DNA from 4 places in the Vibrio sp. 11986-1-5 genome. Region 1 is predicted to be linked to each of the others. Evidence: predicted binding sites of a transcription regulator. Region 1 holds the regulator's gene; each other region holds the start of a gene.
The links. The regulator PurR, encoded in region 1, represses purine synthesis genes. The targets are predictions, from matches to a motif close to TNANGNAAACGTTTNCNTNA.

Region 1 (7,708 bases):
CGCGACTCACTAAGTGCAAGGCTTCGTTAAACCGCGCTGAAGCAGCTGAAGACATATCGAGCTTATGTTTAACCGCCAATAATTCGCTGGTGGTTGACTCTTGACGCCCACTTAGCTCAATCATCACCGCCTGAGCACTTTCCGCCGTCAAGTTATCATCAGCGAGCTGTTGACGTGCCTTGGCCAACGCTTGCATCGCTTGTTGATACTGCAAAGCTCGCGTTTGCTGAATGTCCAAAGCTTGTTGATAATCCGCGAGCTGAGTTTTCAGACTATCGACTTCCTCTTCAGCAGCAGTAGCTTGGTCTTCAACCATCACTAAGCGCTCTTGCGCTTCCTCAACCACCATCAACTGTTCTTCAAGACGCAAACTCAACTCTTCAAGATCATCTTGATAACGGGCAATTTTTTCTTGCTGACGCAGTGCATTTTGTACTAACTGTAAATGATCGGCCGCACTTTGATGATCCTGTTCCAGTGCAGCTTCTTGTTCAAGCAGCGTTTCCAGTTCTTCGTGCACTTGATTCAATAACCGATTGTGCTCCAGCAAACTATCACGTGCACTAAATAACTCTTGGCGTAAGGTCAACGTTTGCTGCACTTTACTACGACGTTCATTGGCGTGCCGCATATAATCAGCGGCAACATATTGGGTCGATTCGGTGATTAAATGTTTGAATAAATCACGATCAGCTTGGGTGTTTTTTATCGCTTCCAGCGTCATACGGTTTTCTCGCAGCGCTGACTCCATATCTTGGAAAGCTTTTTTCACCCCACCATTTTGTGGCAGTAAGTAATCGCGTAATGAGCGGGTAATCGCACTGGAAATACCTCCGTATAAAGAGGCCTCAATGAGACGATAAAATTTTGAGCGGTCACTGCTATTACGCAGCTTTTTCGGTACCACACCAAATTCAAACATTTGACTGTGATAATCAACGATGGAACTGAACGATTTAAAATGTGCCCCTTCAATACCATGAACGGCTTCTTTAACTTCGTTGAGCTGCCTCACTCGAGCGTGTTGATCGGAAACACTTTCAATCAAAATATCCGTCGGTTTGATATGGCTAGGTAAACCCTGAATGACAAAAGGTTTAATATCGACTTTTTTATCACGGCCAGCGACTTGTTGCAGTTTTACCGCAAACAGCAAGCGTTGATGACGAGAATTCACCACATCCAATGCCGCATAACAAGCGCCAGGTTGTAATTTACCGTAAAGACCTTTATCACGAGATGCCTGAGAGCTGCCTGCTTCTGTGGTATTACGAAAATGCAGTAGACTTTGATCGGGAATTAATGCGGTGATAAACGCCGCCATCGTGGTTGATTTACCTGCCCCATTGCCTCCAGATAACGTCGTCACCAAATTATCAATATCAAAAGTACGTGCGAAAAAGCCGTTCCAATTGATCATGGTCAGCGATTGATACTTACCTCTTTCAATCATGCTTCATCTTCCCATAATGTCGGTTGATCTTCATGTTGTTCGTCAGCAGATACCGTATCCAATAAGCTTTGCTGACTTGGCTCTTGACTATGAACAACGGCTTCACCATCTCGTATCAAACGCAATTGCGCCTGACGTAAATCGTCACCAAGACGCACATCGGCCCCAAAACGAAATACCGCCTCGGTAATTCTAAATTTGGTCGTTTCCCCAAGATGGATAATCATCCCTAGGCGGCGTAAACGACGTAGCGAGGTACGGACTTTTTCAAACAGTTTCTCTTTATCCAAATCTGAACCTTGCGCACGATTGGTCGCAAGCTTCATCAATTTCTTCTCATCGGTCAAACTCAATAACTCTTCATAGAGTTCTTGATACGTAAATAAACCTTCATGGGCAAGACGCTCTGGACTTAGATATAAAAAGCACAGCACTTTACCAACCAGCATATCTAATTCAGAAAGAACGCTGCGGTTGATCAACGAAGTAGAACGTGGGCGTAAGTAAAAAAAGCCCTCTGGAGCACGAACTAACTCGGTATTGTAGCGCTGATAAAAAAGAGCCAACTCAGGTTCAAAATCACTGAGAAATGCATGGTTATCTAAATCATCACTAGACACATGACGTCCAGCGCGTAATTGGCTGTCTAAAGCCGGGAAAAGCGGGTTAACAATCGCTTTAGCCAGATTTTCTGGCATGTAGTGGTTAATATCGGTCAATGACATTAGCTTGTACCTTTGCACCAAATTGGTTAATCGCTTGCCAATCAGGTTGAATGGCTTGGTAGTCGGATTGTGAATAGCCCAAGCGAACCGCTTGGTCGACAACAATGCGGGCTAGATCGAAATGATGGGTTCTTGGATGTGCGGCAAGATAATCACGCAGAACATGACCAAGGTTGATTGGTTGGTCCTGCTGCTTGTGACTCTGGAGCATATCAGCAATACGTTCCGCAAGCTCATCGTGAACCTTTTGAAACGTTTCATATTCAACTTGTGGTGGAATATGACCGGTGACTTCTTCATCTCGTAGCATCAATGTCTCGTCACGCAGATCAGATAAACGCTCTGCTTCTGCATAAGTGAGTAACCAAGGCTGTAAAAAATAGTCCTGTAACGACTGACGTAAACGTTGGCTGAAGGCGCGATTTTGGTCCATGTCGATCGCGGTACGAATGAACTTATGTACATGACGATCATAACCAATCCATAAATCGATCGCTTGTTGCCCCCAACTGATGATTCGGTCTAACTTCATTTGCAGCACAAACAGCACTTCATCGATAAACTCTAATTCTGGATCGCCATAAACAATCTCTTGAATATCAAGAATTTGAGTTTGTAATTCGTCGCCTGCAGCTTGAAGCGTATCTTGCAATTCTCGTAATGTTGATGAGGTTTCAGACAATAAACTTTCACAATTATGAATCGCTTCTCGCCAATCTTTATTCAATAGATCGGCTATTTGTTGTTTCACTGATTGCTGCTGCTCATCCAAGACGCGTTGGTTAAGATCGATACGATCAAAGATTTCACTCACTGAGTATTTTAATACACCATAAACATTCTTTTTCCAATGTGCGGGTGTACCACCTTGCTGAGCCGATTTAACCGCTTTAGCCATTTCATCTGCTAACAAAGAGAGTTGAATAGAGAGTTTTAATTTCGAGAATTGACGATGACGAACATAATAATCGGTAATGCCAATCGCTAAGGGAGATAAGCGATAAATACTTGCGCCATCGGTAACCTCACTAGTAAAACGACTGAGCAAACGCTGTTTAACCAGTTCATTAATAGCATTATTAGCCCGAAATGCAGAGACTTCACCCGTTTCAGTAAATAGGCGGCTAACAATTGCAAATGCATCATGCAATTCTCCTTCACCTAATTCTTCATCGAATTTTTCATGGCTCAATACAGCAATCGCTATTAAAAACGCCAGCCGTTCAGCAGGTAAGTTCAAAGAAAAATCGTGCTGCTTCACCCAACTGACGAGTTCATCAATCGGTTGTTCAGTCGCATTGTGAGTCATATCACTCATTGTTCTTCCTGTGGTTGTTTCCTAGCCCAAACATGGATGTAGCGTCCTAAAGATAGATAAGGCTCTTGGCGGCAAAATTGTTGCTCTAATGCCAACAGGTCTGCAAACTCAAACTCGCCCATATTGGCCATATTGCCGATATAGTCACTAAAGCAGCGAATACCTGACTTACCCATGATTTGATATCCAGCATGTTCAATCCACTGATATACATCAGCGGGGATCAGCCCTTTTTGTGGCTGTAATTTAAATCGTTTACGATGTGGCATGCCATTTAAAATATGTGGAATATTGCCACATACCGCATTTTTATAAACTAAGCCATGTTGGTTGTAAAACATCACCGAGACAATACCGCCGGGACGTACCAGTGTTAATAACTGCTGTAAAGCCTCTTGGGGATCGGTCAACCATTCCATCACTGCATGAAATAAAATGATATCAACGGGCTCCGTCAAGTGTTGCTGCACAGCTTGTACCGAGGAATGCACAAAGCGAAACCTCTCTAATAACCCTTGGCCAGTCACTTCTTGTTTGGCCAAATCGAGCATCTCTTGCGAAAGATCACATAATGTAATCTGATGACCAAGCCTCGCGAGTTTTTGCGACATTTGCGCAAGGCCACCGCCCGCATCCAAAACATGCAGTGGTGTTGTTTGGCCGTTAAAATGGGTCAAAATTTGCGTGAGATCATCCCAAACAATGACTTGACGAATCTCGCCTTTGTCAGAGCCGTAAATATTTTTTGCAAATTTGTGGGCAATATCGTCGAAATTGCGATCTTCAGTCACAGTAGCTTGAGTTATGATAATAAATCGTGCTGCTATTCTGTCATAGGAATGGCAGGAATAAAGGACCTTTCGCTGATTTTATTATCAAGTGCTGTTTTTTCGGACTATTTAATCTATGTTTGAGCTGAAAAAAATCGTTTCTTCTCTACTGATGCCATTACCAGCGCTGCTGTTGATTGGTTTTATCGGCTTAATGCTGATTATGTTTACCGCTAAGCGTAAAACTGGTTGCCTAGTAGTATTGTTTTCTTTGTCCAGTTTATTCGCCATTTCTTTTCAACCAATCTCCAGTCAGTTATTGATGCCTTTGGAGCGTCAGTACAGCGCTTTTTTACCAGTTGAAGGTACTATCGATTACGTAATGGTACTAGGTAATGGTCATGTCGTTGATGATAGCATTCCACCAACCTCAGAACTCACTCGAGCCGCTTTAATGCGTCTGACGGAAGGTATTCGTGTCATGCGAATGTATCCCGGTTCAAAACTTATCTTGTCCGGCTATACAGGAGGTAGTGAAATTAGCCATGCACGTATGTTGGCTAAAGTTGCGCTGGCGCTTGGTGTTGCTAAATCGGACATTATTTTGCTTGAAACCGCGCAAGATACGTGGGAAGAAGCGAGACAAGCAGCGGCTTTTGTTCAGCAGCGCACTTTAGTTCTGGTCACTTCGGCCAGTCACATGACCCGAGCAATCAATGAGTTTCAATCTGCTGGGCTAAACCCAATCCCAGCACCAACCAATTATCTAGCTCAAACTAATATCAGCCAAGCTTGGGATAAATATACCCCAAGAGCGCTCTATTTAGAGCAAACTGAACGATATTGGTATGAAACCATGGGGCTCATTTGGCAAACGATGCGCGACTGGGTCACTCATGAACCTAAGTTGCCTGAATCAAAACCTATGATAGAGGGTAACTGATTTTCTCGTTATCAGTCGAAAAGTGGTGGTGTGCACAACTTGATAAACATTGTACCTATTTAGCATTAAATGGAAGGATTATGGGCCGAATTTGATTGCGAGTTACTGCGTTGCAGTCTAGAATCTTGCTGGTTATCAACAAGATTAAATGTAACCAATAGGCCGCTATTTAACAGCGGTTTTTGTGTTTTTATTACTTTTAGGCTGACGTTAGCCTATACCCGAATCATGAGACTTTGCATAAAGGGCAGCTCCGGTAATACCCTTGGCAAACCTCTCGTCTATCACACTCCCTAGTAGGATGATTGCATTTTCGGGCACACAACTACTGCTCCAGTTGTCTCAACACCGAGCAGTCATCGACAGGATAATTTTATGGCTACGATTAAAGACGTTGCACGCCTAGCGGGCGTATCAACAACAACCGTATCTCATGTCATCAATAAAACTCGTTTTGTGGCAGAAACCACCCAAGAAAAAGTCTTGGACGCTGTTAAACAGCTGAATTATGCACCGAGCGCGGTCGCACGCAGCTTAAAATGTAATACAACGCGTACAATCGGTATGCTAGTGACTCAATCAACCAACTTATTTTTTTCTGAAGTAATCGATGGGGTTGAAAGTTATTGTTACCGCCAAGGCTACACACTCATTCTCTGTAATACTGGTGGTATCTACGAGAAACAGCGTGATTATATTCGCATGCTTGCTGAAAAGCGGGTCGACGGTATGTTGGTCATGTGCTCCGATTTAACGGAAGAGTTACTTGAGATGTTAGACAGTCATCCCTCCATCCCTAAAGTTATTATGGATTGGGGCCCACAAACGTCACAAGCGGATAAAATCATTGATAACTCTGAAGAAGGGGGTTATCTGGCTACAAAATATTTGATCGAAAATGGGCACACTGAAATCGCTTGTCTAAGCGGTCACTTTGTTAAAGCCGCCTGTCAGGAGCGTATTGCCGGTTTTCGTCGTGCCATGGCAGAAGCTAACCTAACCGTTAAAGAAGATTGGATCTTAGAAGGTAACTTCGAATGCGATACTGCCGTTCTGGCCGCGGATAAAATCATTGCGATGGATACACGCCCTACTGCGGTGTTTTGCTTTAATGACACCATGGCATTAGGCTTAATCAGCCGTTTACAGCAACGTGGCGTACGCGTACCAGACGATATGTCTGTTATTGGTTATGACAATATTGAGTTAGCTGAATATTTTTCTCCACCACTGACCACTGTGCACCAACCTAAACGCCGTGTAGGTAAAAATGCCTTTGAAATATTGTTAGAACGTATTAAAGATAAAGAACATGAGAGACGTATTTTTGAAATGCACCCAGAAATCGTTGAGCGTGATTCAGTCAAAAAACTCACTAATTAATAGATAAGCACTTCATTACCCCATCATAAATCACAAGCTCCAATCATAACTCTAGGCTATGATTGGAGCTATTAATACCCAAACCATTCACACTACCAATGAAATAAAAGGCATACTAGTGATGACTGAGTGTGATACTTATTCAATGATTTGTTTATTTTATACATCCACGTTATACTATTTTGTCAATAATGAAACGTGTCACGCACAGGGCAAACCATCTGAAAAGATGGGACGCAAAGCCTCCGGCCTAAACCAAAGTGGTAGGTAGCGGGGTTGCCGATGACAAAATAGCCAAAAGAAGAAGTCAACTCCCCTTACTATTATGCTTTTTGACTTTTTGCTATTTTCTCGGACCTGATTTTGCTGGCGAATTGCTTAATACACCGAGAATAACAGCATGGATAAACCCGTATTAAAAGATTCAATGCGACTATTCGAACTGCTTGGCCAGGTCAAGTCGCGCTCAATGTTTGGTGGCTTCGGGATTTTTGTCGATGACACCATGTTCGCTTTAGTTGTCAATAATCAACTGCATCTTCGAGCTGACGATGAATCGGTCAAAGTTTTTTCCGCAAGAGGCTATCTGCCCTATGTTTATAAAAAACGGGGCTTTCCTGTGGTGACTAAATACTTTGCGTTACCTGATACCTGTTGGCTTAATCCAAACTATATCTTGCAAGAAGCAACCACTGCATTACGCCATGCAAAAGCTGAGCGAGAGCAACAAGAGCAAACGAAACCCACTCGCTTAAAAGACCTGCCTAACTTGCGCTTAGCGACTGAACGGATGCTTAAAAAAGCAGGTATTCACTCCGTTGATCAGTTACAACAAGCTGGTTCTGTTGCGGCTTATCAAGCAATTAGACAAAGTCACTCATCGGATGTCAGTGTAGAACTATTGTGGGCATTAGAAGGGGCAATTGAAGGTAAACACTGGTCGGTTATCCCCCCAAGCCGCCGAGAAGAACTGAAAAAAAGCCTATTCTAATTCAGATACCTAGCCCGCTAGCCAGTCAGGCGTAGCGGGCATATTGATCCGTAATCACTTACCCTGATAGATATTATAGCCGTTTGAAATTCATCATTTCGGTATCATTGACACGACTTGAATGG
Region 2 (7,708 bases), on a different contig from region 1:
TTTGATGATGTAGCGCCTAACATGCCAATTTCTGTCGAACATATTGAAGATGCCTACCCGCAATACGAACCCTATAGCCTAGGGGGAAATAGAGACTACACACTGCGTGGCCAGAGTTACCAGATCATTCGTAACCCCAAAGGGTTCACTGAGCGTGGTCAAGCATCTTGGTATGGGAAAAAATTTCATGGTCATCTAACGTCTAATGGCGAAATTTATGACATGTATTCGATGACAGCTGCACATAAAACGCTGCCCCTGCCAAGTTATGTCAAAGTCACCAATTTGGATAATGGCCGAGAAGCCATTGTTAGAGTCAATGATCGAGGGCCGTTTCATGAAGGACGGATTATTGATTTAAGCTACGCCGCCGCGTATAAGTTAGGTGTCATACAGACGGGAACAGCCAATGTTGATATCGCGGTCATCACCGTAGAAAGAAACAACAGTCGCCCGCTAAAGACACCCTTTGCTCAGTATGTTATTCAAGTTGCTGCCTCCCAGCATCAACAGCGAGTAGAACAGTTATCCGCCGAGATGAGTGACCAACTAACGGTCCCAAGTTTTGTCGAGAGTAACCATCAACAGCATCGGTTATTTCTAGGGCCATTTACTGACTATGCCCTGACGCAAGAAATACTTGAACGTGTAAAATCGCTCGGTTACGACACCGCTTTTGTGAGAAAACACCACGCAAAACCGTAACGTCGATGCAAAGCAGATCGGCCTTCTCCTTTATCCGCTCAACGATGCCGGGAGGAATGGGCGGTCTGATTTGCAAGGTCGTTTCTGTTAAGCTATTCGATAACTAACCAATAGTTTTAATATTATTATGAAAAAAATCTCTCTATCTTCTGTTTTAGCGACATCTTTTGCGCTATCTGCTACGTTTTCAGCATCCTCTTTTGCTGCACCGACCGTCATTCCAGATGCTCCACAAATTGCCGCCAAAGGCTATGTGTTGATGGACTACCATTCGGGGAAAATCCTCGCTGAGAAAGAGATGAACACAAAGCTTTCTCCAGCCAGTCTCACCAAGATGATGACCAGCTATGTTATCGGCCAAGAGCTTAACCGTGGCAATATTTCTCTCGATGACGATGTGGTGATCAGCGAAAATGCGTGGGCGAAATACTACCCCGATTCATCCAAAATGTTTATCGAGGTAGGAACCTCGGTTAAAGTCCGAGATCTGAATAAAGGGATTATTATTCAATCAGGTAACGATGCTTGTGTTGCGATGGCAGAACATGTCGCTGGTTCAGAAGATGCTTTTGTCGATCTCATGAATGCTTGGGCCAGTTCACTGAACATGACCAACACACATTTTGCCAACGTGCATGGACTCGATCATCCTGAACTCTACTCTACGCCTTATGACATGGCCTTATTAGGTCAAGCATTAATCCGAGATGTGCCAGATGAATACGCTCTCTACGCCGAGCAAAAGTACACCTACAACGGCATAACCCAATACAATCGTAACGGATTACTTTGGGATAAAAGTATGAACGTCGATGGTATTAAAACTGGCCATACGACTAATGCAGGATACAGTTTGGTCAGCTCAGCGACCGAAGGCAATATGCGCTTAATTGCCGTCGTGATGGGCACTAAAGATATTAATTCTCGTAAAACGGAAAGTAAAAAGCTGCTTAGTTATGGGTTCCGCTTTTTTGAAACAGTTGCTCCACACAAAGCAGGCGAAACCTTTGTTAACGAAACGATTTGGATGGGCGACAAACCAACCGTTGCGCTCGGCGTAAAACAAGATACTTACGTTACGCTGCCCCGTGGCCAAACCAAAGATCTGACGGCTAGCTTTGTCTTAGAAAAAGAGCTCAAAGCACCGATTAATAAAGGGGATGTCGTGGGTACTCTCTATTACCAAGTACAAGGTAATGAAGTTGCTCAATATCCTCTGATGGCATTAGAAGACGTCAAAGAAGGCGGGCTATTAAGTCGTCTATGGGATTACTTAGTGCTCCTGTTTAAAAGCCTATTCTAATTGATAATCGATAAAGAGGGGGAGCTTTCCCCCTTTAATGGCTAGTAACAATATTGGCTACGTTTGCTCGCTGAGAGAAACTCATGCTCACCTCAGTCTATCGTCAACTTGAGATATCTTTAAATTGACGGTACTATCCGCCACCGCTTAAGCAAATCTTGGAGCTTTCATTATGATGACCATTAACTCTGATGCAAAATTAAAAGATCTTTTAGAGTTTCCTTGTTCTTTTACTTACAAAGTTATGGGCCATGCGAAACCTGAGTTACCAGAACTTGTGTTAGAAGTGATTCAGCGCCATGCTCCTGGTGACTATAGTCCACGAGTTAAACCAAGTGGCAAAGGCAACTACCATTCAGTTTCTGTGACCATCACGGCGACGTCGATTGAGCAAGTAGAAACACTGTATAAAGAACTAGGCGATATCGAGATCGTTCGTATGGTTCTGTAACATTAAGTTGCAGCGAAATATCAAAAAAATTTTAATTGTTATACATTATTTTTAAAGCAGCATTACGCTGCTTTTTTTTATTTTTCATTACCTTAAATTACTCATAGAAAAAATGAGGTTAAAAAAATCCCCGAGATGAGTAGTTCAAAACGCCTAAGATGTTTATAATCAAAAAACTTTATATATCACTGGTGGACAACGACAATGGATAATCCGCTTGTTATCAGGCGACTGGGTAGACAAGATTATTTGCCTGTTTGGCAAGCCATGCATCAGTTTACCGATCAACGTGATGAACAAACGGCCGATGAAATATGGCTTGTTGAACACCATCCCGTTTTTACCCAAGGTCAAACAGGCAAAGCTGAGCATCTTCTCAATCCAGGAAATATCCCGATCGTACAGAGTGATCGTGGAGGTCAAGTGACTTACCATGGCCCAGGTCAATTAGTTGCTTATGTATTGATTAATTTAAGACGCAAAAAACTCGGCGTTCGAGAATTAGTCACACGTATTGAACAACTCGTGATAGACACCTTAAAAACCTACCATATTGATTCTGCCGCTCGCCCAGACGCTCCGGGTGTCTATGTCGATGGAAAGAAAATATGCTCGCTAGGTTTACGTATTCGTAAAGGCTGTTCATTTCACGGTCTTGCCCTTAACGTCAATATGGATCTTTCTCCTTTTCTGCGCATTAACCCTTGTGGCTATCAAGGCATGGAAATGGTACAAGTCTGTGATTTAGGTGGGCCAGACAACTTACCAGAAATTGAACAGCAAATGATCCAAGAGCTTGTCCGTTTATTCGGTTATCAACAAGTCGAATTCAGCACAGAAGCACCTTTTATAGGTAAAATAGCATGAGCAAACCAATTCAAATGGAAAAAGGCGTTAAATATCGTGACGCTGATAAAATGGCACTGATTCCGGTGAAAAACATGCCGGTTGAGCAAAAAGAAGTGCTACGTAAGCCATCGTGGATGAAGATTAAACTCCCTGCCGATAGCCAGCGTATACAAGAAATTAAAGCCGCGATGCGTAAAAATAATCTTCACTCTGTCTGTGAAGAAGCGTCTTGCCCCAACTTGGCGGAGTGCTTTAATCATGGCACCGCTACGTTTATGATCCTTGGTGCTATTTGTACTCGACGCTGCCCATTTTGTGATGTAGCCCATGGACGTCCAAATGCCGTTGATGGCGCAGAGCCGAAAAAACTCGCTGAAACCATTCGTGATATGAAGCTCAAGTATGTCGTGATCACTTCGGTCGACCGCGATGACTTACGCGATGGTGGCGCTGAACATTTTGCCAACTGTAATCGTGAAATTCGTGCTTTAAATCCAGGAATTCGAATTGAAACTTTAGTCCCTGACTTTCGAGGCCGGATGGACATTGCGCTAGAAAAACTCAAAGATAATCCGCCAGATGTGCTTAACCATAACCTAGAAACAGCTCCACGCCTGTACCGTAAAGCGCGCCCTGGGGCAAACTATAAATGGTCTTTAGAATTGCTGCGTAAGTTTAAAGAGCAACATCCTGATATCCCAACCAAATCAGGTATCATGATGGGCTTAGGTGAAACCAAAGAAGAGATCATCCAAGTTTTAAAAGATTTACGAGAGCATGGCGTAACAATGCTGACATTAGGTCAGTATTTAGCACCAAGTCGTCACCATCTACCGGTTGAGCGCTACGTGCCACCTGAAGAGTTTGATGAGCTAAAAGAGATCGCTCTTGAGCTTGGCTTTACCCATGCTGCCTGTGGACCTTTTGTCCGCTCATCTTATCATGCGGATTTGCAGGCTAAGGGCTTAGAAGTCAAATAACCCTATCGCGAATCTATACGGTTATCAGCAGTAGAGCCTATCCCTCCGCTGATTAATGATTGCGTTATAAAAAAATGGCCCGCACAGCGGGCCATTTTATCTACTATGACAAAGTATTAAGCGTAAACCGGTAAGCGTTGACAAATCGCTAACACTTTCTGTTTAGTCGCTTCAATAACCGCTTGATCGTTGGCGTTATCTAATACGTCACACATCCAGTTTGCCAAATCTTGTGCATCTTGCTCAGTAAATCCACGACGTGTGATCGCTGGTGTTCCAATACGAATACCCGAGGTTACAAATGGGCTACGAGGATCGTTAGGTACCGAGTTTTTATTCACGGTGATATTCGCTGCACCCAGTGCGGCATCGGCTTCTTTACCAGTAATCCCTTTATCAATCAGATCAACTAAAAACAGGTGATTTTCAGTGCTGTTAGAAACAATCTTGTAACCGCGTTCTTGGAATTGAGCCACCATCGCTTTGGCATTTTTTACCACGCGAGCTTGGTACTCTTTAAACTCAGGCTCCATTGCTTCTTTAAATGCTACCGCTTTCGCCGCAATAACATGCATTAATGGCCCACCTTGGCCACCCGGGAAAACCGCCGAGTTAAGCTTTTTGTACATCTCTTCGCCCGCATTGGACAAAATCAAACCGCCACGAGGGCCAGCTAACGTTTTATGCGTCGTCGTGGTCACCACATGCGCATAAGGGAGCGGAGTTGGATAAACTCCCGCCGCAATCAAACCAGCAACGTGCGCCATATCGACAAAAAAGTAAGCGTCAACTTTATCGGCAATCTCACGCATCCGTTTCCAATCAACGATTTGTGAATAAGCCGAGAAACCACCAATAATCATCTTCGGCTTGTGCTCAAGAGCTAATGCTTCCATCTCTTCGTAATTGATCTTACCGCTTTCATCAATACCGTATGGGATAACATTATAGTGTTTACCCGAAAAGTTAACTGGAGAGCCATGAGTTAAATGACCACCATGAGCGAGACTCATGCCTAATACGGTATCGCCTGGGTTAAGTAACGCCATATAAACGGCACTGTTAGCCTGAGAACCAGAGTGAGGCTGAACGTTAGCGTACTCACAACCAAATAGCTGACAAGCACGGTCAATAGCTAATGCTTCGGCTTTATCAACGTATTCACAACCGCCGTAATAACGTTTACCTGGGTAACCTTCAGCGTATTTGTTGGTGAGCTGAGAGCCTTGTGCTTCCATAACCCGTGAGCTAGTGTAGTTTTCTGAAGCAATAAGCTCGATGTGTTCTTCTTGACGAAGCGTTTCTTCTTGGATTGCTGCGAATAACTCCGCATCGTAATCAGCGATATTCATATCACGCTTAAGCATCTGTATCTCCTGACTCAGATTTATCTGAAATTAGCTATCCCCAAACGACTTAGTATCTTTTGGGCATAAAAACCACACAATGACCCAACGCAAACGTTTTCGTCACCCTAACGGCGCGCATTCTACCTAATTTAACGTGTCTCATAAAGCGTAAATTACATAAAATATCATGCAGTTTTTTCATCATGACTAACGATAATAGTCCGCTGAACGTGAACCTATCGCTTAAGTGTCAATGTTACGCTTTACAGCCTGTAAAACGCTCATGACATAGATCTACCTTAATTTCTGCCTGTATGCTACCGAAAATCGCCACTTTTCATTACTATAGCGCGCAACTATTCCCTCTAATCCGATTGATCTTTTGAGCTGTAGCAATGGATAAACACACCCACAAAGAAGATATAATCGCCATGCTGACTGGAACGTTCTTAGTCGCGCAAGGCGTGTTTTTTCTCCAAGCTGGAGAACTACTGACTGGCGGAACTGCTGGATTAGCACTGCTGATGACCCACTTTTTGCCTTGGTCATTTGGCTGGCTGTATTTTATGGCTAATAGTCCATTTTATTTATTAGCTTGGCGTCGTTTCGGCGGTCGATTTGCTATCAATAGCGCGTTATGCGGGGCATTAGTCTCGATTTTTACTGATCATTTGGCCATGTTCATTACCCTCAGCGAAATAGATCCATTTTATTGCGCACTGGCGGGCGGACTATTAATGGGCCTTGGCATGCTGATTCTTTTTCGTCATCGCGCGAGTTTAGGCGGTTTTAATGTCCTCTGTTTAGCGATACAAGATAGGTATGCAATACCTGCAGGCCATGTACAGATGGTGATCGACGGATTAATACTGAGTGCTTCTTTGTTCTTTATCAGTCCAAGTACGGTGTTGTTGTCTATTTTTGGGGCGATTATCTTGAATCTAGTGCTGAGTATGAATCATAAGCCTACTCGCTATAACGTTACTTATCAGCCTTAAATCTAAGTGCTAGCCATGAAAAACGCCTTAAGCCAATATCGGTTTAAGGCGTTTTTTTATACGCAAATCGAAACAGCGTTCGTCATTGACTAATGGGTCGCGCGTGATTTCACATCATGACTGATCGCTTTATCCAGTTCAGCCGCCACGTGCCCCGGTGAACGCGTCGTTTGTGAAATCAATCGATACATCGCTGGAATAACAAATAATGTCACCAATGACGCAAACGCCATCCCAAAGAAAATCACGGTCCCTACCGAGACTCGACTTTCATAGCCCGCCCCTGTCGATAAAATCAGGGGTATCGCTCCAGCCAATGTGGTGAACGCCGTCATCAGAATCGGCCGTAGACGTCGCGCAGAAGCATCAATAATGGCTTTCTCGAATTCATAACCTCGATCGCGCAACTGGTTGGCAAATTCAACAATCAGAATACCATTTTTCGTCACCATACCGATCAGCATGATCATCCCTATTTGGCTATAAATGTTCATCCCCTGCCCCATGACAAATAGCCCGACAAATCCACCGAACACCCCCATAGGCACAGTAAACATCACCACTAACGGATTAATAAAGCTTTCAAATTGCGCCGCCAAGACCAAATAGGCGACTAGCAAAGCTAATGCAAAGACAATCGCAACGCTGGATTGATTTTCCCGAAAATCTTTTGACTCCCCAGAGTAACTGACGGTGATGTCACTCGGTAATATCTCTTGAGCTGTCTTATCCAAAAAGTCGAGTGCTTGGCCTAAGGTATACCCCTCGGCAAGGTTAGCCGTCATAGTGATCGCTTTTTGCTTATTGTAGCGCGCTAAACGAATCGAGGATGCAACCTCCTCAATATGGGTCAAGGTGTCTAAGGTCACTAGCTCCCCTGATGCTGTTCGCAAATAGATCTGACTCAAATCCGAAGCGTTATTGAAGCGATTTTCGTCACCACGTAAATACACATCGTATTCTTCCCCTCGCTCGACAAAGGTTGTCACCTTTTGTCCACCGAGCATCACTTCTAAGGTATTGGAAATCTCTTGCACACTGATACCGAGTTCAGCGGCACGCTGACGATCAAC
Region 3 (7,708 bases), on a different contig from region 1:
GCGCAGATAAATATGCTTATCCATATCACTTTCAAAGCTGCAATATTGTTGGTAGGCGCGAACGACTTGTTCTTGAATCGTTTCTGTTGATTCTGGAAGTAAGCCTTCCAAGTTAAAAGATGCACGCTCTTCGGCACTAAAGGCACTGCCTTTGTTCAATAAAGGGGTGCTAAGTAGCGCTGGACCAGCGTAAGGAATATAAAGCGGACGTTTATCGTTATTCATTTGGTGCCTATGTAGGGTAGGTGGGAACAGATGGTTAAAAATGATAGCGGCTTATCAGCTAAGTTGTAAATAGATAAGCCTTTACCTTTAAGTGATTATTTTCATTATAGACTCAATTGAAGTTTAAATCGGTCACCTTCGACCACTTTTGATTAGTAACCTTCTGTTGACGTGATAAATACGAAGAAGAAACATAGTGGGTTAAGGTTGTTTGTATCTTGTTAAAAGATTGGTGGTTTATATTCCAGTTAGGTGGGAATGCTTCGCATAAAAGATTGTTTTTATATATCGTATTGCTATATAAGTATTCCTGCATAATAGTAAGCGCGCTAGGATAGATTTTTACATTGAGGTAAACATGCAACAATCACAACGAGTTTCTGTCGTGTTTGATTATGCGAGCTTTTTAGGCGCATCGTGTACGAAACGATGGAATTTTTCTGAAATATTAGCCTCTTTTGCTCCCATCTTTGGTACCGTCTGGCAAGATACGGTTAAACAGAGTAAAACCCACGAAGAGCGGTTATGGGATTTGGCGTTCAGTACCTTATCTAGCCGTAGAAGTGATGAAGCCAATCTCATCGCATTGCTCAAGTTAGCAAAATCAGAAGGGATAGAAGAGCTCAAACTGATCATGCCTTATGCATTGGAACCAGCTCAGGTATCGTTGATCGAGAAAAGTGCTGAGGTTGTACTGCAGCCTGTTCAAGGGGATGAATTTTTGGTGACCATTACCCCATCTTCACCTACGATTTAACCTTTCTATCATTATCTGCACTCATCAATTCGATGATGAGTGCAGATAAAATGAGATTAAACAATTAAATCATAGTGTTCACGTAATATAGCAATGATCTCTTGTTTTGGGTTGCTGCTCAGTTTGATGGGGTGCCCAACAATTTTTTCTGCAATACTTAAATACGTGCGTGAAATATCCATCAACGCTTCTACTGGAAGTGCGTTATTTTTTGCCAACGCTTCGCGTTCTACCATGCGTTCTTTGTTGAGTAAAATATCTGGGTCGGGGAAGTAACTAAGTAAGAATTGACGGAAATCTTCTTTTGAATTTTCGACAATTTGTCCTTGCTGATAATATTTAGCATCCCAAATACGTGAAGAATCAGGCGTGCCGACTTCATCCATATAAATCAGTTTTTCTTGTCCGTTGGCATCTTTCACATAACCAAACTCAAACTTGGTATCGACAAACAGTTGTCCGATATTTTTTAGTGCTTCATTAATAACGTTAAAACCTTGCTTAAGCAGTGTTTCGTAAAGGTCGATATCAGCAGGGGTGGTGAAGTTAAATGCAGTAAAATTCTGTTCGATGTCGTGTCGAGTGATGTTAACGTCATCGGCTTCAGGAACACCAGGGATCCCAGTTAAAATGCCTTTGGTTGATGGCGTGATCAAAAGTTCAGGGAGTCGGCTATCTTTTTTCAATCCATCAGGAAGGGTAATGCCACAAAATTCGCGTTCACCTTTAGCGTAAGCACGCCACATCGAACCAGTGATGTATTGGCGGCAGATCGCTTCGATTTTAATCGGTTTGGCTTTTTGTACAATCCATACTAAAGGATGGGGAATATCGACGATGTGACTATCGGCTAACCCTTGTTGTTTGAAAAGGCTAAACCAATGGTTAGAAATAGCATTGAGCGCAGCGCCTTTACCTGGAACGCCTTTTAATCCTCCTTCGGCATGCCAAATACAATCGAAAGCAGAGATACGGTCACTGATCACCATAATCGCCAGTGGCGCATCTTTGGCAATCGGATAACCTTTTTCTTGGATCAATCGCTGGCTGTCTTGTTCAGTGAGCCAGTAAACCGAGCGGACTTTACCGCTGTGTACAGGCTGGTGAGTACGAATGGGGAGGTCGTCATTGACGGCAAGAACTTGATCAGCAAGGCTCATGAAACATTCCTATCTGGATTAAACAGCGTTGACAAGAAAGACCCTTTGGTCTGCAAACCGAACATTGGGTCTTGTTTATTGCACGCATCATACCAGAACTATTTTCTGTCGCCAGATAAAAAGCAAACGTTTGCTTTGATAGGGTATCGATAAACTCTGTGTCTGTTTTAAGTATGGTGACTAATGGAAGATCGGTGAGGTTTCATTCAGGAAAAAAACTTCACACTGGTGCAGCTTTGCCATCTGTTGTAAACGACGCTGATTAACTTTATCGATATTTGCCGAGGCAACAATGGCACTGGCATTACCCGATTTAATGGCTTTGATCACTGTGTCTATTTCAGAGTCGGAGTGTGAAGCCTTCATATGAATAATTTTATGACACTGAATCCGGTGCATACTTAATTGTTGATAGCGAGGACGTGGACATTGTGCTGTATAGAGAATCCATTGGCGTTGTTCGGATAACTGCGCCAAACGAGATAATATAGGATGATTGAGTTGTGGCACGCAGTGGCGATTGACCGAGCAAGAGTCATAAATAGTATCTGAATAATGGAAGGTCGTGTTAAGCATAATACTGTCCTCATATACATGCTGTATGAATACACAGTAATCTGGGTATGGATATTGATCAAGCAATAATTGTGTTTGTTTTTTGTCCATTATTGGTATTTAGCTAGGACTTTTATCCTAGATGATTGATAAATAAGCGGTTGTTTTTTGAACGAGAGAGTAAGCCAAAGATGTGAATTTGTGATCAAATTGGCAGTTTATGAAAGGAGGAGAGAGAACAAGCAAAATGTTATGGAACAAAAAAGCGCCCTGATGGCGCTTTAGGATTAGGACGCTTGGTGTATTTGTCGTTCACGGAAGGCAAGTTCATCAAGGTTGAATAATCTGACGTCCATTTTTGCCAGATCATGACAATTTGGACAAGAATAATGCGCTTTACCATCAATATATTCATGCTTGGTTAATTGGTTTGACAGTTTGCACCAATCGCACACACCGCTCACAGTAAACATCACTTTTGCCACCTTATTCTGTTTGGTGTTTAATCTGTGCAGATTATCGCACATGCTTAGTAATTAAGTTAAGTATCTGTTACTGAGTTTGCGATGCTAATCGTTTGCTTAGTGATTTATTTAGAAGGGGTTGCGATATGGTTGTTATAAATACTAACCTTTGTTTAACTTTTGAGTAATGATTTTTATTGCGCCGTTCAGGCGTTTCATCTCTTCTTCGCTGCCTTGCAGATCGGGATGATAGATCTTACTCAACTGCTTATAGCGCTGTTTGATGGTTTTTTCATCGGGTAATCGATGAGGGTGGAAACCGAGTAACGCACAGGCCAAAGAAAAAGTCTGATCGTGTTGATGATGGGTTTGCTGCTGTTGTTGTTTTTTAAACTCTTGATAGAGTTTATCAAGTTGACGTTTTTGTTGTTTAATGACGGCGGCTTGTTGTTGAAGTTGCTCTTTTTGCTCCAGATTCAATTGTTCAGCTTGATGCTGTTGTTTGGTTTTGATTGAACGGTAGAGAGACAAGATGCCCATAATTAACAATAGGCCAATTAAAACGAATAAAAAATCGCTCATCAACGACATCGTATGATCTTGAGTCTGGCGTTCTTGTAACGCCTTATCTTCGTCCTCGTTCCTTAAATCGTCCTGTTGCGCTTGTATTTCGAGATTTTGTAAGGCAATTAATTGATTGGCTCGGCGTTGATTGAATCGTTGTTGTAATAGCTCATTGTAGCGCTGTTCACCTAACGGATGACGATCGGCAATACTGTGATACCAAATTTCCGCCATGATCAAGGATTGCGGAATATATTCTCCTTGCTGATATAAACGCCCAATCGCTAAAGCGGCTTCAGCATCACCTAAGGTGGCTGATTTTGTATACCAAAGTAGGGCCTGAGTTGAATCAACAGGGTGGCCTAGCCCTTGTAAATAAGCGTCGGCTAGCGATGTCATAGCGGGTTGATAGCCGCGCTCCGCTGCTTGTAGAAACCAGTAGTAGGCTTGATCTGGCTGCTGCGTTTGTTGATAACTTAATGCTAATTGAAATTGTGCTTCAGGATTACCTAAACGAGCTTGTTGGCGAACTTCGTTGGTTTGTGCGACAAGAGGTGATGAACACACCAAGGTGAAGAACAGCAGTAACCAGGGTGATAAAAGGTGCATGCTTAGCGTGTCCTAATGAGTTGAAGTTGGAGTAACAGCATCGCCAGTAATAAGAAAAAGGCCCAATGATAGGCCTTTTAAGTATACTCTTGTTCACTCAACTTGCCTTGTTGAAGGTTTATTTTAGCGGCAAAATTTGAATGTCTACCCTGCGGTTACAAGCACGACCTTCCACGGTACTGTTAGTACAAATTGGGAAGCGAGAACCATTGCCTCGCGCAATAGCGCGTCCCGGAGCGACACCTTGCGACAATAAGAAGCTGCGTACTGACTCAGCACGACGTTCTGATAGCACTTGGTTAGTGGTATCCCCACCAGTACTATCGGTATGTCCATCAATCACTAAACTTGTGTCTGGATATTCAACAAGAATTTTGGCTACACCGCGTAGTGTACGATGAATACTTGAGTCGAGCTGATAAGAGTTGGTTTGGAAACCGATGCCGTTTTCCATACGCAATAAAAGTTGGTTGTCGCCGACACGTTGAACTTGTACGCCTGAATGAAGTAACTCTTCTCGTAAAGCGGCTTCTTGTTGATCAAAATAGTAACCGACGCCACCCCCGACAGCAGCTCCACCCGTCGCACCAATTAAAGCGCGTTGACGACGCTGCTTCGCGTTATCTCCGGTAGCCAAACCTGCTGCCGCACCCGCTACGGCACCAATTAATGCTCCACGAGTGGCTGCATTCGTTTCTGTTTCGCCCGTTGTAGCATTTTGCCTTTGTGTAGCCGCACAGCCAGATAATGTGATGACCAATGCCATCGCCAAAGTAATTTTTTTCAATGTTTTCTCTCCGTGTTGGCAGTATGAGTTTATTTCCGCTGATATGCTGCACTAAGTAATTAAGCTTTATAACCTTAAAATATTCAAGCTTTACTCTGGGTCAATCAATAGTTAGGACGATAGGGAAGACGTTTCTGTCCACTGGAGTTTGAAATAAACAAAACTTATCGAATAAAGTCAATCCATCGAGCTAAATTTTACATTTGTATCACTTGATTGCCGCTAATACGTGCAAGGCTATTTCAGTCGTTTTGGCGCTTGTGCTCCATCAATCGGCCGATTAACGGAAACTTTACGGCCTTTCTTGAGTCCGACTTCATAATCTGCAGTGATGTTTTTCATCGCATCACGTAGCTGTTGCTTAAAGGTTTCTCGATCAATATTTTCGAACTCTTTATCAATGTAACTGTTGATTTTATTCATCGAGTTTTCATCGGGGGTAATGGTTGGTAATTTTTCTAGTGCGCCTTCTACCCAACCTGATAGGAATGAATTGACGCGCCGCGAAACTTCAGTCGCAGGTGTTCCACTGCCTGCAAAACTGTTGCGAAACTGCCCAGTCTGTTCATTCATTTCACGATAAACAATATCAAAAGCAAAAGCAGCAAAAATGGCTCTGTCTGCTTCACCAATAAATTCGACGCGTTTTAACCCTTTATGATTAATCAGAACCGCTTCAACACCAAATTTGGTATTGATGCCACGAATAATGCGTAAAATGCCAGAACTGATCGAAGCGGGCAGAAGATGAGTTGATTGGGTTTTGCCCATTTTAATAAACTCAATATCGTCTTTATCCAACCCATATTTGAGCATCAGCCGATGGGCCATTTTGATCGCGTTGGCCGCTTCATTGACATTAGCGGAGTTACCTAACTCTAGGCATTTAGCTATTTTTTTTAAGGCTTTTTGTTTATCCATCGAATTATAAAATCGGTTCCGCAGCGCTAAGAAAAGTCAGCTATTTTACCGTTTTTATCTAAGGAGTGAAAGGGATGCTAGGCATTCGTTGACAGATGGGGCGAATTAACCAGTCATTAGAGATTATCTTGATGCTAACTTGAAGCTATCGCTCGGTGTGTGAGCGACAGCTTCAAGCATGATTGATGATAAGTGTAAGAATTAGATACCGAGCTCATCTAGCAGATCCGCAGAGAGATCGCCATTCGATTGGTTAGCCGTTTTCGTTGCCGCTTTATGGGCCATTTTTTGTTGTGTATCTTCGAGAATAGAATCAGGACTTTCATCTTCTTGAATTTCAAAATCTTCCAATTGGATAAACTCAGTGCGATCCATCGCGAGCTCTAAATAGAAAATATTATTATTTTCGGTCGAGAAGGTAACGCGGCGTGCTTGTGGGCGATCTAAGTTAGTATCTACCGATAAGTTGACTTGCTTGTTCAGCGATAACATCTTTGGTTGGTTTTGGGTGATGTTGGTTTGTAACTCTTTGCGCACTTTATTGGTGAAATCACCCACCAGTTGGTTCATCAGTTCACCGAGTACATCACCGACTTCGTCGGAGGTATGTAATACCGCGAGCTCATCTTCTGGCATGCCCATGTTGCGCATGTATTGGGTATACACTTCTAAAGCGGCTTTTGCGGTAAAGTTAATTACGACCAAACCAGAAAATCCGCCATCAAATAACACAAAACAACCGAAATCGGGTTTGAGGGACGTTTTGGTGATTTTTTGCACCATGGCTGAGTAGGTAATGTTCGATCCTGTGGCTGAGGAGAGTACGTTTGAAACTGATTGGCAAAGTTTCAAGAGAATATCTTCTGTGGTAACGACTTTATTTTTTTTCATATCTATGTCCATGAATGTGTCAGGGCTAAGTGGTTAATCAGTGACCGCTTAGGAAAATAGGCGACGAAAATGTCTCTTTATTTACTTAACGATAGCTGGATTTGGCTGGCCTTCAACTCTTTCGTTATCTTAAAAATGGCTTAACTCTATTGTTGTTAAGATTCTGATTTGATCACTGATTTAAATGTTGTAAAGTGACCGAATTCAAAAAATAAATTAAAAACTCACCCATTACACACTGCTGATTGGATCAGCGTAGTTCGGGCAGGAAGCAAATGTTACCAAGACTTCACCTCCAATCTGATGTTGATCCGGTTGTTTTAACCTTTTTACATGAGTTAAAAACAGCTGGGTTTACGGGCGATATCGAAACACAGTATGCCAGTCGTTTAGCCGTGTCTACTGATAACAGCGTTTATCAGCAACTTCCACAAGCGGTTGTCCACCCCAAAACCAGCCATGATGTTTCGCTTATCGGTCAATTAAGTATTAGACCAGAATTCGAACGAGTCACGTTTTCTCCGCGTGGAGGCGGCACTGGCACCAATGGTCAAGCCTTAACCAAAGGGATTGTGGTTGACTTATCTCGCCATATGAATCAAATCCTTGAAATTAATTCAGAGCAAGGTTGGGTTAGGGTTCAGGCTGGTGTGATTAAAGATCAACTGAATGATGCGGTGCGCCCTTATGGCTATTTTTTCTCACCGGATCTCTCGACCAGTAACCGAGCTACATTGGGTGGCATGATTAATACCGATGCTTCAGGCCAAGGTTC
Region 4 (7,708 bases), on a different contig from region 1:
CTCCACGAGCATAGCCATAACGCGTCTGAGAGAAATAGCGTTGCTGACGCAAAAGAGGTAAGCGATCTTTGACATCAACCCATGAATCTGGCGATCCACCTTGTTGGCGAGTAAGACGACGAGCATCCATCATATGCCCATAGCCAATATTATAGGAAGCCAATGCAAACCAGATTTTTTCATGTTGTGGAATACTGTCTGGAATCCGTGCGACCATTCTGCGTAGATATTCGACGCCACCTTGAATCGATTGTTCTGCATCGAGTCGATTAGTTACTCCAACACTGCGCGCCGTTGGTAAGGTGAGCATCATCATGCCGCGAACGCCAGTTGGCGAGCGAGCAATCGGATTCCAGTGTGACTCCTGATAAGCCACCGCAGCAATTAAACGCCAATCAAATTCTTCTGAATATTTTTGAAACAGCGGCGCCCATTTAGGTAAGCGTGTTTCCAACGCGCGAATAAAGGCGCGAGTATCCACATAATCAAAGTTACCAATGTGGCCGATGTATTTTTCTTCTAAAGAGGCCAAACCTCCGGATTGTTTGAGATTACCGAAAAATTCTATCATTAACGCATATAAACTTTCATCATCAGAACGCCGCATAAACCAAGAAATCGGCTGGTCCTCGGTCATTTCAAAAGCCATTGCGATATCTGGATAAATACGCTGTGAGAGTGAGATTTCTACTGAGTCCGCCATCGTAAACAGCAGTTCACCTTTAGAGACCTGTTTTAATAGCTCACTCACATCACTATTATTATCAATCTCGTATTGAAAGTCAGGATAACGCTCGGCAACGCTGGCTAATGTCGTAGTAAAATGAGAATCGTTGACGATTTTAAAAATAGGTTGCTGATCATGCTCCGCCAACAGTTCATCTTGTCTGGCGATTAACTGACTAATATTACGAGGTCGCCATTGGCCCGGCTTGTATACCACCTGTTGTGATACATAATAGTAAGCAGGTCCTGCGCGGTACTCTTTTAAGCGTTGTTCAGATTGGCTTAACCCTGCGGCAATAATATCTATCTCGCCATTTTTTAAAGCAGGAAAGAGACTCGATGTACGGTAGGCGGGTTTCATTTCTAACCGTACTCCCAGCTCACGAGCAAACTCTCTTGCTAATTCGTAATCAAGGCCAGCAGGACCATCAGGTCCGATAAAATAGGACAGTTGATTATTTAACGTGCCGACACGCAGCACGCCTCTCTCACGGATTTTTTCTAGCTCGCTTTGTGGCTCAGAGTCAATTTGGCAGCCGTTGAGAACGAGCATGGTTAATGCTAGCCATAGCGCGCGATAGAAAAACGTGAAAGAAAATGGGGTCATTGATTGGTGATCTCTTACATCTGGTTATGTCTTTATACCAAACCTGAGGTGTTGAAGGCAAAGCTTATACACCATCGCTCTAGAATAGGAACTTAACATTCTTATTTCTCTAGACTTATTGATCAGCCTTGTCGACGGCCGAATGAGGGCTAGTGCAAAATATACGAAAAAATGGCGCAAACGGTTGCTTTTGGTGTTACGTCACAAAAAGAAATCCTCTATAATGCCCTCGCAGTAATGAGTCGACATTGGTATTTGTTTATCCATTCATAGATAACCATTTGTTATCTAATGAACTTATCCCAATTTCATCTTAATCACTTGTATATAGAGACCTAAGCTCATGAGAATTTTGCGTGGCTCCCCAGCGCTTTCTGAATTTCGGATTCAAAAACTGCTCGAAACGTGTCGTCAACAAAACCTACCAATCACTGGTATCTACGCTGAGTTTATGCATTTTGCTGATCTTAATGCTCAACTCGACAGCGCAGAACAGAGTAAATTGCAACAATTACTCACTTACGGCCCAACAATTCAAGAGCACCAGCCACAAGGTCTACTGTTGTTAGTTACGCCACGTCCAGGCACCATCTCTCCTTGGTCTTCTAAAGCCACTGACATTGCTCACAATTGTGGTTTAGGCAAAATTAAGCGCTTAGAGCGTGGCACGGCTTATTATATTGATAGTCAGAGCCCACTGACTGAGGCTCAAAAAACTGAACTAAGTCACTTACTTCATGATCGGATGATGGAAGTGGTATTCAGTGATTTAGAGTCGGCGAGAGCCTTGTTTACTGTCGCTGAACCAGCACCGTTGTCACAAGTTGATATCCTCACTGGCGGCCGCTCTGCGCTTGAACAAGCAAACGTTTCCCTTGGTTTGGCATTAGCCGAAGATGAAATTGACTATTTAGTCGAGAGTTTTACTCGTTTAGGTCGTAACCCGAATGACATTGAACTAATGATGTTTGCGCAAGCTAACTCTGAACATTGTCGCCATAAAATCTTTAATGCCGATTGGACCATTGATGGTGTAGAACAACCAAAGTCGCTGTTCAAGATGATCAAAAATACCTTTGAAGTTACCCCTGATCACGTCCTTTCTGCTTATAAAGATAACGCTGCCGTTATGACGGGGTCTAAAGTTGGTCGTTTCTTCCCTGATCCCGATTCTCGTCAATACACTTATCATCATGAAGATGCCCATATCTTGATGAAAGTCGAAACGCATAACCACCCAACGGCTATTTCACCATGGCCGGGTGCGGCAACGGGGTCGGGCGGTGAGATCCGTGATGAAGGCGCAACAGGCATCGGTGGTAAACCGAAGGCTGGATTGGTTGGTTTTAGTGTATCTAACCTACGTATTCCTGGGTTTGTTCAACCGTGGGAAAGTGATTTTGGTAAGCCAAGTCGGATTGTCACCGCGTTAGACATTATGCTCGAAGGCCCGCTAGGCGGCGCGGCGTTTAATAATGAGTTTGGTCGTCCTAACTTATTGGGCTATTTCCGAACCTATGAAGAGCAAGTGATCTCACATGCGGGACAAGAGGTTCGTGGTTACCATAAACCGATTATGATCGCTGGTGGGATGGGCAATATTCGCGCAGATCATGTGCAGAAAAAAGTGATCCCTGTTGGTGCGCAGTTAATTGTGCTGGGTGGCCCAGCGATGAATATTGGACTTGGTGGTGGTGCGGCATCCTCTATGGCATCGGGTCAATCAGCAGAAGATTTGGATTTTGCTTCTGTACAACGTGAAAATCCGGAAATGGAACGTCGCTGCCAAGAGGTTATCGACCGCTGTTGGCAAATGGGGGACGCTAACCCGATTGCCTTTATTCATGATGTTGGGGCGGGGGGGATTTCTAATGCCCTTCCTGAGTTAGTCAATGATGGTGATCGCGGCGGTAAATTCCAACTTCGTGATGTGCCCAACGATGAACCAGGGATGAGTCCACTAGAAATCTGGTGTAATGAATCTCAAGAACGTTACGTGTTAGCGGTTGCTCCAGAAAACATGCCAGTGTTTGAGGCGATTTGTAAACGTGAACGCGCCCCTTATGCGGTGGTTGGCGAAGCGACTCAAGAGCGCCATTTAACCCTTGAAGATAGCCATTTCGATAATACACCGATTGATATGCCGATGGATATTTTGCTGGGCAAACCACCGAAAATGCATCGTCAAGCCACTACACAACAAGTACAAAGTCCGGCTTTAGACCGCTCTAATATTGAGATGAATGACGCTATTAATCGTGTCCTACGTCTGCCTGCGGTCGCAGAGAAGACCTTCTTAATCACCATTGGTGATCGTTCAGTCACTGGGCTGGTAGCGCGTGATCAGATGGTGGGTCCTTGGCAGGTACCAGTAGCAAACTGTGCAGTAACCGCGGCCAGTTACGACACTTATCATGGTGAAGCGATGTCCATGGGCGAGCGTACGCCAGTTGCGTTGCTCGATTTTGCTGCCTCTGCACGCTTGGCGGTTGGTGAAGCGATCACCAACATTGCCGCCACACATATTGGTGATATTAAACATATTAAGCTGTCTGCTAACTGGATGTCGCCAGCAGGGCATCCCGGTGAGGATGCCGGGCTTTACGTTGCAGTGAAAGCGGTCGGTGAAGAACTCTGTCCTGCATTGGGATTAACCATTCCCGTCGGTAAAGACTCCATGTCAATGAAAACCCAATGGCAAGATGAGCAGGGACAATCTCAATCGGTGACGTCACCATTATCGCTAGTGATTACCGCTTTTGCTCGGGTGGAAGATGTGCGCAAAACCATCACTCCTCAGTTGAGAACCGATAAAGGTGAAACAAGCTTAGTTCTGATTGATTTGGGCAATGGTAAAAATCGCCTTGGTGCAACAGCGCTGGCTCAAGTTTACAAGCAGCTAGGCGATAAGCCTGCAGATGTTGATAACGCTGCGCAGTTAAAAGGTTTTTATAACGCGGTTCAAACGCTGGTCGCCCAGCAACAAGTACTTGCTTATCACGATAAGGGCGATGGTGGTTTACTGGTTACGCTAGCAGAAATGGCCTTTGCTGGGCATTGTGGTATTGAAGCCAATATTGCGCCATTAGGGGATGACAACTTAGCGATTCTGTTTAATGAGGAACTTGGGGCAGTATTACAGATACGCAATGACGATCTGGATTCAGTATTGACCACCTTAGCGAATCATGGATTACAAGCCTGTTGCCATGTGATTGGTACGGTAACGGACTCGGATACTCTACGTATTACTTCCGATCAGCAAGTCGTGGTTGAACGTAACCGCACCCAACTACGCACTATTTGGGCAGAAATGACCCATAAAATGCAGGCATTGCGTGATAACCCACGCTGCGCTGATCAAGAGTTTGCGGCTAAGCAAGATAACCTTGATCCAGGTTTACATGCCGAGTTAACGTTTGATGTCCAACAAGACATAGCGGCACCGTATATTGCGAAGGGAAGCAAACCCAATATGGCTATCTTGCGTGAGCAAGGCGTCAACTCGCATGTGGAAATGGCCGCTGCTTTTGATCGCGCTGGCTTTAATGCCGTTGATATCCACATGAGTGATATTTTAACGGGGCAAGTTGCTCTTGATGAGTACCATGGTTTGGTCGCTTGTGGCGGCTTCTCTTACGGAGATGTGCTAGGCGCTGGTGAGGGGTGGGCCAAGTCGGTCTTGTTTAACCCCCAAGCACGTGAGCAGTTTGAGCGATTCTTCCAGCGTCAAGATACCTTTTCACTTGGTGTCTGTAATGGTTGTCAAATGCTGTCTAATTTGAAAACCTTGATTCCGGGCGCTGAATTGTGGCCACGGTTTGTTCGCAATGAATCTGAGCGCTTTGAGGCACGTTTTAGTTTGGTGGAAATTCAACCGTCACCGTCACTGTTTTTTGATCAGATGGTAGGGTCACGGATGCCGATTGTCGTTTCTCACGGTGAAGGCCGAGTAGAAGTGCGTGATAGCCATCATTTAGATGCGATAGAGCAATCTGGTACCGTTGCGCTGCGCTTTGTGGATAATCATGGTCAAGCGACTCAACAATACCCAAATAACCCTAATGGTTCGCCTAATGCGATTACTGGCTTAACGACTCAAGATGGCCGAGTGACGATCATGATGCCGCATCCTGAGCGAGTATTCCGTACCGTTGCCAACTCATGGCATCCTGATCATTGGGGAGAAAATGGTCCTTGGATGCGTATGTTCCAAAATGCGCGTAAAAACCTCGGTTAAGTCCCCTCTTTAAACGGAGCGAGGTTCGCTCCTTAATATCTCATCAAGCCGCGGTTCCTCTGCGGCTTGATGCTATCGAATGAGCGTAAAATTTTGCAAAAAAAGCGGAAAAATAGTGAAATTTGTGCTCTAATGCCGCGCTTACCAAGGGATGGTGTTCAATATATTCAGCGGCTGAGCCCGTCGGCTCTAAGCGCGATTAACGTTGATGAGTAATCCCTTCTTCTTCCCTTAGGAAAATGAAAATGTCAGACAGTAAAAAATTCACGATTAAAGTGACCGAAAAGAATAATGGCTGGGCGGCAGAAATTGTTCGTCAAGTTACCTCCCGTCGTACCGTCGTTTCAAAGCGCGAAATGGGGTTTGAAAGCGAAGCACAAGCACAAGCTTGGGCTGAAAAAGAGTTGATCGGTTTTATTGAAAACCAAGCTAAGCGTAATGAACGCAAAGCCGTAGCCAGAAAAGAAAAACAAGATAAACAAGACTAATACGTTAACTTGTTGGATGATAAAAGCCCACTGTGATAGGTGGGCTTTTATGTTAGATCGTGCAACCAAATCATGCTTCAAATCAAGCAATCATCATCAGCGAAACTGCCCAACCTCAGGTAAAAATTCAAACCCCGCATTGGCTAAGCGAGTTTCTAATGCCTGACGATCAATAGCAAAATGATCACTCAATTTATCAAGATCACCAGAAAATTCATCACGGAGCTTCATGTTGACGATACTCATCAGCATGATGGGATCCATGTTTGCAAAATTGTCGAGCATCATGCTTAGTCCTCAAAATCAGAAATGAGCAAATTGGCAGCAGCAAAAGCGGCTTTTTCTTGAGTCTCTTTAGGCAACATCGGATCGGCGGCAATATCATTTAAAGTTTTTACTGCGCAGGAGATGGCTTTAGGGATATAACCTTGATCGCCACTGCCAATCTGTGCGTACAGCTCGCGAACTAAATCACAACAATCGTAAACTCGCATCTGGTTTTCCTATCGATAGATGATAACTGCTCGCAATCATACACAGTGAGTGCGCAGAAAACAAAACCATTCTCTGTCTCTCGAATGTGAAGCCGCCGATAATAGGTATTGCCTTCGAAGGCGCAATAAACAAAAGGCTGCAATTAAGCAGCCTCAATATTAAGTATCCCAAATTGTGTTGCTATCGGGTTCACTTTGGTTGATTTAATCGTTGATTTGCACTTAAACCGTCAATTGGTCTTGAATAAAGCTGACGATGTTGGCCATTGGTACGGCAGACTTTTCACCGCTACGGCGATGTTTATACTCAAAGTTGCCTTCATCCATACTGCGATCACCGATAATAATCGTATGCGGAATGCCAATTAGCTCCATATCGGAGAACATCACACCCGGACGCTCTTTGCGATCATCAAACAAGACTTCAATCCCAGCAGCGGTTAACTCAGCGTACAGTTGCTCTGCCGCTTGTTGAACTCGCTCTGATTTATGCATATTCATCGGTACAATCGCGACTTGGAACGGCGCTAATGCATCTGGCCAGATAATGCCGTACTTGTCATGGTTTTGCTCGATGGCTGAAGCGACAACCCGAGAAACACCAATACCATAGCAACCCATTTCTAGAATCGTGTGTTTACCATTGGAATCGAGTACGCCACAATTCATTTTCTCAGAGTAGTTAGTCCCTAACTGGAAGATATGTCCTACTTCGATACCACGTTTCAGCATTAAAGTGCCTTTACCACATGGGCTTGGGTCGCCTTCTACTACATTACGTAGGTCTGCGATTGGTCCTAGTTCAACATCACGGCCCCAGTTGATACCGAAGTAGTGTTTATCATCAATGTTGGCACCCGCGCCAAAGTCACTCATGAGCGCTACAGTGCGATCAACGATGAACGGTAGTTTTAGACCGACAGGCCCAAGAGAGCCAGGACCTGCACCAATTAGGGCGCGGATTTCATCTTCACTGGCCATTTCGAGTGGTGATGCCACTTCGATTAGGTTTTCAGCTTTAATTTCGTTAAGTTCGTGATCGCCACGAATGATAAGGGCAATAATTGGCGCTTCAATCTGATCAGAAGCTTTAACAAATAGGGTCTTGACGGTTTTTTCAATCGCTAAACCGTGTTGTTCCACTAATTCGGCA

Region 2: glyA (serine hydroxymethyltransferase) is a predicted target of PurR. The motif match lies at 5,741-5,760, and genes of this name have one in related genera.
Region 3: AACS00_RS06325 (phosphoribosylaminoimidazolesuccinocarboxamide synthase) is a predicted target of PurR. The motif match lies at 2,261-2,280, and genes of this name have one in related genera.
Region 4: purL (phosphoribosylformylglycinamidine synthase) is a predicted target of PurR. The motif match lies at 1,506-1,525, and genes of this name have one in related genera.

The regions. Positions count from the first base shown of each region.
Region 1 is NZ_CAWNVW010000011.1:519,247-526,954, reverse strand. Features, by position in the region: gene mukB (chromosome partition protein MukB) at 1-1,453, opposite strand, end outside; gene mukE (chromosome partition protein MukE) at 1,450-2,178, opposite strand; gene mukF (chromosome partition protein MukF) at 2,159-3,496, opposite strand; gene cmoM (tRNA uridine 5-oxyacetic acid(34) methyltransferase CmoM) at 3,493-4,287, opposite strand; gene elyC (envelope biogenesis factor ElyC) at 4,403-5,209, shown strand; gene purR (HTH-type transcriptional repressor PurR) at 5,585-6,592, shown strand; cyclic di-GMP riboswitch class I at 6,794-6,876, shown strand; gene AACS00_RS05335 (TfoX/Sxy family DNA transformation protein) at 6,993-7,583, shown strand.
Region 2 is NZ_CAWNVW010000001.1:30,250-37,957, forward strand. Features, by position in the region: gene AACS00_RS00140 (septal ring lytic transglycosylase RlpA family protein) at 1-705, shown strand, start outside; gene AACS00_RS00145 (serine hydrolase) at 833-2,008, shown strand; gene ybeD (DUF493 family protein YbeD) at 2,181-2,459, shown strand; gene lipB (lipoyl(octanoyl) transferase LipB) at 2,664-3,326, shown strand; gene lipA (lipoyl synthase) at 3,323-4,288, shown strand; gene glyA (serine hydroxymethyltransferase) at 4,405-5,655, opposite strand; gene AACS00_RS00170 (YitT family protein) at 6,033-6,635, shown strand; gene vexH (vibriobactin export RND transporter permease subunit VexH) at 6,725-7,708, opposite strand, start outside.
Region 3 is NZ_CAWNVW010000022.1:94,378-102,085, forward strand. Features, by position in the region: gene AACS00_RS06315 (NAD-dependent malic enzyme) at 1-225, opposite strand, end outside; gene AACS00_RS06320 (transporter) at 584-982, shown strand; gene AACS00_RS06325 (phosphoribosylaminoimidazolesuccinocarboxamide synthase) at 1,039-2,142, opposite strand; gene AACS00_RS06330 (SulA-like leucine-rich domain-containing protein) at 2,323-2,718, opposite strand; gene AACS00_RS06335 (hypothetical protein) at 2,985-3,170, opposite strand; gene AACS00_RS06340 (J domain-containing protein) at 3,324-4,334, opposite strand; gene AACS00_RS06345 (OmpA family protein) at 4,453-5,121, opposite strand; gene AACS00_RS06350 (DUF2786 domain-containing protein) at 5,359-6,042, opposite strand; gene AACS00_RS06355 (DUF3334 family protein) at 6,244-6,933, opposite strand; gene ydiJ (D-2-hydroxyglutarate dehydrogenase YdiJ) at 7,209-7,708, shown strand, end outside.
Region 4 is NZ_CAWNVW010000001.1:77,660-85,367, reverse strand. Features, by position in the region: gene mltF (membrane-bound lytic murein transglycosylase MltF) at 1-1,333, opposite strand, end outside; gene purL (phosphoribosylformylglycinamidine synthase) at 1,677-5,573, shown strand; gene AACS00_RS00395 (DUF3622 domain-containing protein) at 5,819-6,061, shown strand; gene AACS00_RS00390 (DUF4250 domain-containing protein) at 6,158-6,349, opposite strand; gene AACS00_RS00385 (YaeP family protein) at 6,352-6,555, opposite strand; gene AACS00_RS00380 (proline--tRNA ligase) at 6,778-7,708, opposite strand, start outside.